One region of the uncultured Acetobacterium sp. genome, then DNA from elsewhere that is predicted to be linked to it. Evidence: riboswitches for the same ligand, from Rfam matches in the RefSeq annotation. Region 1 holds a riboswitch; the other holds the start of a gene.
The links. A riboswitch is a leader RNA that binds a small molecule or an ion and turns the genes downstream of it on or off. The one in region 1 is predicted to bind cyclic di-GMP.

Region 1 (3,427 bases):
TTTAGAGCTGGTTAACTACGGCCGCCGCAACGATTGTTCAGATATTCATTTATCCCGGGAACTGCCGCCGGTCTTTCGCAAAAACGGCAAGCTTTATCAAAGTGATTTTGACCATAACCCGCAGATTATCGAAAACCTGATTTTTAGCCTGCTAACCGCAGACGAACAAAAGACCCTGGAGTCCGGCAAGGATCTCGATTTTTGCCATATCACCCCGGAAGGGCTTAGGCAGCGGGTCAACGTCTATAAACAACAGGGCAGCTATGCCGCCGCCATCCGCCTCCTTAACGATACCATCCCCAGCTTTGAAGACCTCAAACTGCCGCCGATTATCCGCAAGCTGGCTTCTGAGCCGCGGGGACTGATCCTGATTACCGGTCCGACCGGCAGCGGTAAGTCGACCACCCTGGCCTCGATGATTGACTACATCAATAGCAATCGGGCCGTCCATATCTTAACCATCGAAGACCCGGTTGAGTATAAGCACGAACACAAACGCAGCATTGTCCATCAGCGCGAAATCGGCGTTGACGCCAGCTCCTTTGCCCAGGCCCTGCGGTCTTCGCTGCGAGAAGACCCCGACGTCATTCTAGTCGGCGAAATGCGCGACTACGAAACCATTTCGGCCGCCGTCACCGCTGCCGAAACCGGTCATCTGGTCTTATCGACCCTCCATACCATTGGCGCCGCCAATACCATTGACCGGATCATCGACGTCTTCCCGCCCCACAGCCAGCAGCAGATCCGCACCCAGCTGTCCAGCATTTTGAAAGGGGTAGTCACCCAGCAGCTGGTGCCCCTGGCTGGCGGCGATGGCCGGATGGCCGCCCTGGAAGTCCTGATCGGTACCGATGCGGTCCTCAATTTGATCCGCGAAAACAAAACCCACCAATTGGCCTCCGTCATGCAAACCGGCGGCCGGGACGGCATGAAAACCCTCAACGCTGACCTGGCCATGCTGGTCCGGGACCAGAAAATCAGCTACGAAGTCGGCCTCGAATGGGCCAGTGATAAGCAGGAGTTTAATCAGTATTTTGGAAGATAGCAAAATCGTCTCAATTCAATTCGTCGGGGTTCGCTATTAGGTTACGCAAGACCACCAATTTCCGGTTTGTAGGGGCGGTTATCAACCGCCCGAAGGCAGTAAAGGTTGGCCACCAACCCCAGCCCCCAACACCAACGCCGATCATCATTTGTAGGGGCGGTCCGTGACCGCCCGCAACTCAGTAAAGGTTGGCGACGGCCCCCATTCACTGGCAACACTGCGGATAAATTAGAAATATATTCACAAAGCGAAACAATTAAAAATAGCAGACAAAATAATCATCCCAGGCCATTAAAAATCTTTAAAAAGATCATAGTTGTAACCATCTTGTAAAGTTTTAACTTGACTTTTAATAGCGTTTAACTTAAACTTTAGTTACAAAGAACATCAAACATAAAGGCATGGGCAGCTGAAAATCTGAGCCGCAAAGCGAAAGGGTCTAAGTCAGATAACAGCAAAGCGATCTCGCCGTTCATTTCAAAAACCCAAGGGTTAAGGCGCGAAAAGACTAAAGTAAAAACCATAACCGCCGATATTACATCTAAGAACCGCATCCCCTTGGCAACAAAAACCAAAGAAAAACAGGCTGCATGCAAAGCTACTTGGCTTTTCAGAGGCTTTCAACTAAAATTAAGTTTGAAATTAAAATAAAAGCAAATGTGAACATAAAGGCAAAGCAGGGGAAACCCTGTGACGCAAAACTAGAGGGTCTACATCAGCGGATTGGGTTAGCAAACCCAGCCAGACAAGACAGCCAGTTGCCACACGGTACAGTGTGGCTTTTTTTGACCCCAAAAGCCGCGGCAAGCAAATGATTAAGACGAAATAATGGATGCTATGAGAAAATAGAACCGTCTTAATAATAAATTTAATTTATAAATCATCTTCAGGCGCGGATGATCATATAGAGCTTAAGAATAAAAACAATAAGGAGTGGGAAAATGGAATTAATTAACAGCATACGGAAAAGTAGAAAAGGGTTTACCCTGGTGGAAATTATTGTGGTGTTGGTGATTTTGGCGGTGCTGGCGGCGTTTACGATACCGTCAATGATTGGTTTTGTAAATGAAGCGAAGAAGAAAGCTGCTATTGCAGAACAGAGAGAAATCTATGTAGCTGCACAGGCAGTAGCTACTGAATACTATGGAAAACATGGAAGTACAAATGGACTTGTAAAACTTGGTGTCACAGGCACTTTTCCAACTGCAAGTCCTACCGTTGTTAGTGAGTTAGAAGCTGTTAATTTAGGTTCTGTTGAAGTAGCTAAATTTCTAACAGCAAATAAAATAGCTGATGCAACCGCAAAGAAAGCTGCTCTTGCGTTAATACCAGATACAACTAAAGCAATGGGGAATTATGTAGATACAGATATTACTGCTGGAGTTGGTACAACAGGTACTAATACTTCAGCTTGGACTGTTTTTGTTGATGCCAATGGTAAAGTAACGAAAATAACATACCAGAAAGATGATTTAAAATTAGATGATTTAGTACCCAGTGCATCAGTGAAGTAATAAAATAAATCCCACACCCTATGCGCCATAGGGTTCATCTCCCCTTCCCAGGCGCAAACCCGTCATCGGGTTTGCGGGGATGGGGAGCTTTTTTATTTCAGGGCTCGGTTTAGACTAAAACCTCCATTGAACTGGCTAACCGCAGCTAATGTTCAGAAACCCCACTAGCAGAACTTTTCCAAACAATTAAGTTTCGAACAAAACATCCAAATTTTACACCAATTTAAGCCAAGTTTTCAAATAAAGTGATAAAATAAACCTGCATCATTTTAGCTCGCATTGCTTATCAATCCACAGCCAGTCATCTTTTCAAACCCTCGGAGGTCACCCTTGAACCCAATCAGCCAATACCAGTTTCCTCCTGAAAACAATCAACCCGTCGCCTTTGATCGGGGTTTTTCTTTAGCGGTTGTCATTATCCTGGCCTTTGCAGTGATGATCATCGGCGGCTTGGTCTTCAGCTTTCAAAAAACCACCGATGCCGCCAGTGCCAAGCTGGTTTATCTGGCCGCCCGCGCCAAAGCCATTGAATTTGCGGCTTCCGGCAACTACCGTGTCCCGGTTCAGGCAGACCTGCTTGAGCTAATCGGCGCCGAAGTCAATCAGAATGCCAGCATCACCGTGGTCGATGAGAACCGCGATGCCACCATCGACTATATTGTCTACCGCCGGGGCGGCCTGGTCACCACCTATTCCCCTGGCGATCTGGAAGCGGAAAGAGAAAGATAATAAGCACTTTTTTCAGAGCCGCCCCCCTGTGGGAAAGAGCCACGGCTTTTGTATGGATATTGATGTAGAAATCACGTTGATAAATGTTCGGAATAATGGTATAGTTGCATCTATATACCCGCATTGAAAATTGAGCGCG
Region 2 (3,427 bases), on a different contig from region 1:
TCTTCATGATAAACAATCAAGGGTGTGTCAGTTTTTAACCCTGGTTTACCACTTTTTCGTCCTTCAATTAAAACCAGATTGGCTTCTTTTTTTAAGGATGGGTAAACAAATTGCAAGTGCTTGACCTCAATTTTATAAGATCGCATCAGTGAAATAATATCGCCCAACCGCTCCGGCCGATGAACCAAAAACAGACGGCCGCGATCCTTTAGCATCCGCTTGCTGAAAATAAGAATATCTTCAATGCTGCATAAAATTTCGTGGCGGGAAATAGTTTTTGTTTCACAATTGTTCTTAAGTCCCGCCTGAGCCCGCATATAAGGGGGATTACTGACTACCACATCGTAAGCGTTTGGAAGAATCTCACTACCAGGCGCTTTAATATCCCCGGCGATGATCCTAATTTCGTTTGACAAGCCATTAAGGGCCATGCTCCGTCTAGCCATTTCGACCAGCGGTTCCTGGATCTCTAACCCAGTGATCGAGGCTGCCTTTGTTTTGCCATAAAGCAATAATGGAATAATTCCCGTTCCGGTTCCCAGATCAATAACGTGGGGAGCCCCTTTTGTTCGCCGGGAGACAAACCAGGACAGCAAAACTGCATCCATGCCAAAACAGAAATAATCCGGATTCTGGATGATCTTCAGATTATTAAGGCCTAAGTCTTCAATTCTTTCCCCTTTTTTTAAAAAGTTATCCACATTTAGCTCCTTTAATTCACTTAATTTTTTAATTTTAACCGATAATCAACAAGTTTATCCACATATTGGTCAATTCTATCCACCATTTGTGGATAAGTTTTGTTGATTTCTTGCTTTTCCCCAAAAACTTGCCTAAGCACGGGCTTTTCTGTTCAGCCTTTTTATAGCGCACCTGTTAATTGTTTTTTTATAACTTATCCACATATGCACAGATAAAAGTTGATAATTTAAATTCCTAGATTTAATTCCCCAAAATAGACGGTTTTGAATTTCTCATTTGAAAAAAATTATATGCGAAGCTGTTGATAAGTGTTTTTCAATCCTGACAGCATTTTTCTCCCTAGCTTTATGGTTTCGCCTCCATTTTATCAGAAAAAAACCGCCACAAGCGAGAATTATTCTTAGCATGCGCACACTTTTGACCCACAAATCAACCTTGGAGATAAGTCGTTCATAACAACCTTGGACTTGACTGAATAACAAATATGTATTATTATGAGATTAACTATATATTCGGCAAACTTACCAAAAGGTAAGGACGCAAAGCTAGAGGGTCTAAGTATTTATTTATATGACAGCCAGTTGCAACTTTAAGCGCATCTATATGTGTATTTAATGCAACGTGTTTAATCGTTGTTTTTTTTTATTTTTTTACTCCACAGCCATTAACATAAAACCGCTTTTTAAAAGCATTTTTAAGCAGCGCTCATTACTTAAACACGACTGAGCAGGAATAACTGTCTTTTTTTCGTTTTTCTCTTTAATATAAACACATTCTTTGCTATAATGTGTAGTTGTAGAGGACTATTTTAAATTTATTGTATGAATTCGCCACCTCTAAAAGCTTCTTTATCATCGACGATTATGATGATAAAGTCAATGACCAAAAATATTGCAACGAAATTATTTGCGAAAGCGATGGATATATATGAATAGTAGTAAAATCCAGCCGAGTAAATTGGATCTTATTCTCGAAAAAAAACAGCATCTGGATGCCACCATCCAGGAATGCGAAATACGAATTGATGCTAAGCTTGCTTCACTCACTGAAGAAGGCTTTATTTCGCGAGAAATGAATCCTAATGTTGTTGAAGTGGCCATCTCTGATGATCCCTTCCAACCCGGCACAGATTTTCTTTCCGGGGTAGATATCTCGGATGACGATGCTCTCGATCAGGCCGTCCTCAATTCCCGTCCTTTCGAAACCCGATCAAATCAGTTGGCTTTTAATGGTGATCTGCTTACCAGTCAACCATTGCCACTCAGTGACCGGGCAGGTTTTTCCATACCGATCGGCGAAACCGAAGAAGATGAGGAGGAACTACCCACCCTATCAAAAATTCTGGGACGAACCACCCCTTACGCATATGAAGCGGAGCGAACCGCAGCTATCCCTAAAGCACCAACTGAATCCGAGCTCGCCAATCCTGTTGGCACCGATGATGTTTTTGACAATTCCAGATTTGCCGAAACAAAGTCGACGCCGCCACTGTCTGAGGTTAGCCCGGAAATAATAAAACCCGATCCGCCCCCAGAAATGGCAACAACACCAGAACGCCAACCGGAAAAAACAACGCTGACAACAGAAACGCCAATTAATCAAGAACCGCTACCGCCGAAAAAGGCAAAGCCCCAAAAAGCAAAGCCAGAAAAACGTAAAGATAGGGCAATCAAGCAAAAACAAGCTCAACCAACTAAAAAAACGAACCTTCAATTCCTTAAAAAGCCCAGCTTAACCAATATGGTTCCGCCGCTTGTTTTTTTCTTTATGGGATTAATGATTTTTGGAGCTTTCCTGATTTTTACTGCCTCAGAATTTAATTTTATTGATTACTCGGTGGTGTTTATTTTATTCACCTGCCTGATCTTTACCATTGCGATGCCCTATGGCGCCAGTATCTTTTTTATGATTCTACTCTTGTGCAGTTATGTGATTTTGTCGCTGATTTCGGTTTTCTACCTTGATGTTCCCTTTAAATTTTATCAGATCGGTTGGCTACTGGTGATTCCGATGATTTTATGGAGTTCGGCATTATTGATTAGAAAGGTTCGCGAACTGTTCCATTTCAAAAAAAATCTGGAACAGCAAATTGCATCCTATGATAATCTCGAAGAAAGTCCGGGACTGACGATCGAAAAAGCCTACTATAAGGATCTCAAATATGCCATGGATCGCGCTTCCCGCGGCGAAACCATTCTGACTCTGGAAATGATTACGATCAATCATCTGGATGAGCTAAAAACCATCAACGGTTCCCGGCTCTGGGACGAGATCCTCTATAAAACCTTAAAAATTATCAAGAGCCACTGCTACAGTAACCACCTGATTTATATTCTCGATGGCAGCATCTTCAGTATTCTGATGGAAAACACTTCTGTAAAAAATCAATTGCTGATCAATCAGGAGATTACCGATGCCTTCAATGCTCTAATTCTCGAGTATGACGCTGTTGAAGCCGATGTGTCACTTAGCCTTGCCGCCATTCCCTACTCCCGCGATATCACCAATCCCTTTGATTATCGGGCGCTGGTCTTAAGGCATCTAAAAAAATAAAGCAGCAACCATGTGATCGGTTGCTGCTTTTTTTACTTTAAGATACTTTTCTGACAAAAGAAGGATGTGCCACGCACATCCTTCTTTTGTCTTTGATTCATTTAATAAATAATATAAGCTTCCAAGTTCTGTCGTCCAAATTGAATGCAGGCATCATAGGAATCCATATAAA

Region 2: linked by a shared signal. The riboswitch ahead of QZ998_RS13430 (hypothetical protein) and the one ahead of QZ998_RS08555 (type II secretion system protein) in region 1 are both predicted to bind cyclic di-GMP.

What each region holds. Positions count from the first base shown of each region.
Region 1 covers NZ_CAKMJU010000052.1:28,057-31,483, forward strand. The annotation lists gene QZ998_RS08550 (type IV pilus twitching motility protein PilT) at 1-1,045, shown strand, start outside; cyclic di-GMP riboswitch class I at 1,706-1,811, shown strand; gene QZ998_RS08555 (type II secretion system protein) at 1,987-2,559, shown strand; gene QZ998_RS08560 (hypothetical protein) at 2,890-3,288, shown strand.
Region 2 covers NZ_CAKMJU010000103.1:22,424-25,850, reverse strand. The annotation lists gene QZ998_RS13435 (tRNA1(Val) (adenine(37)-N6)-methyltransferase) at 1-701, opposite strand, end outside; cyclic di-GMP riboswitch class I at 1,207-1,291, shown strand; gene QZ998_RS13430 (hypothetical protein) at 1,630-3,255, shown strand; gene QZ998_RS13425 (3D domain-containing protein) at 3,357-3,427, opposite strand, start outside.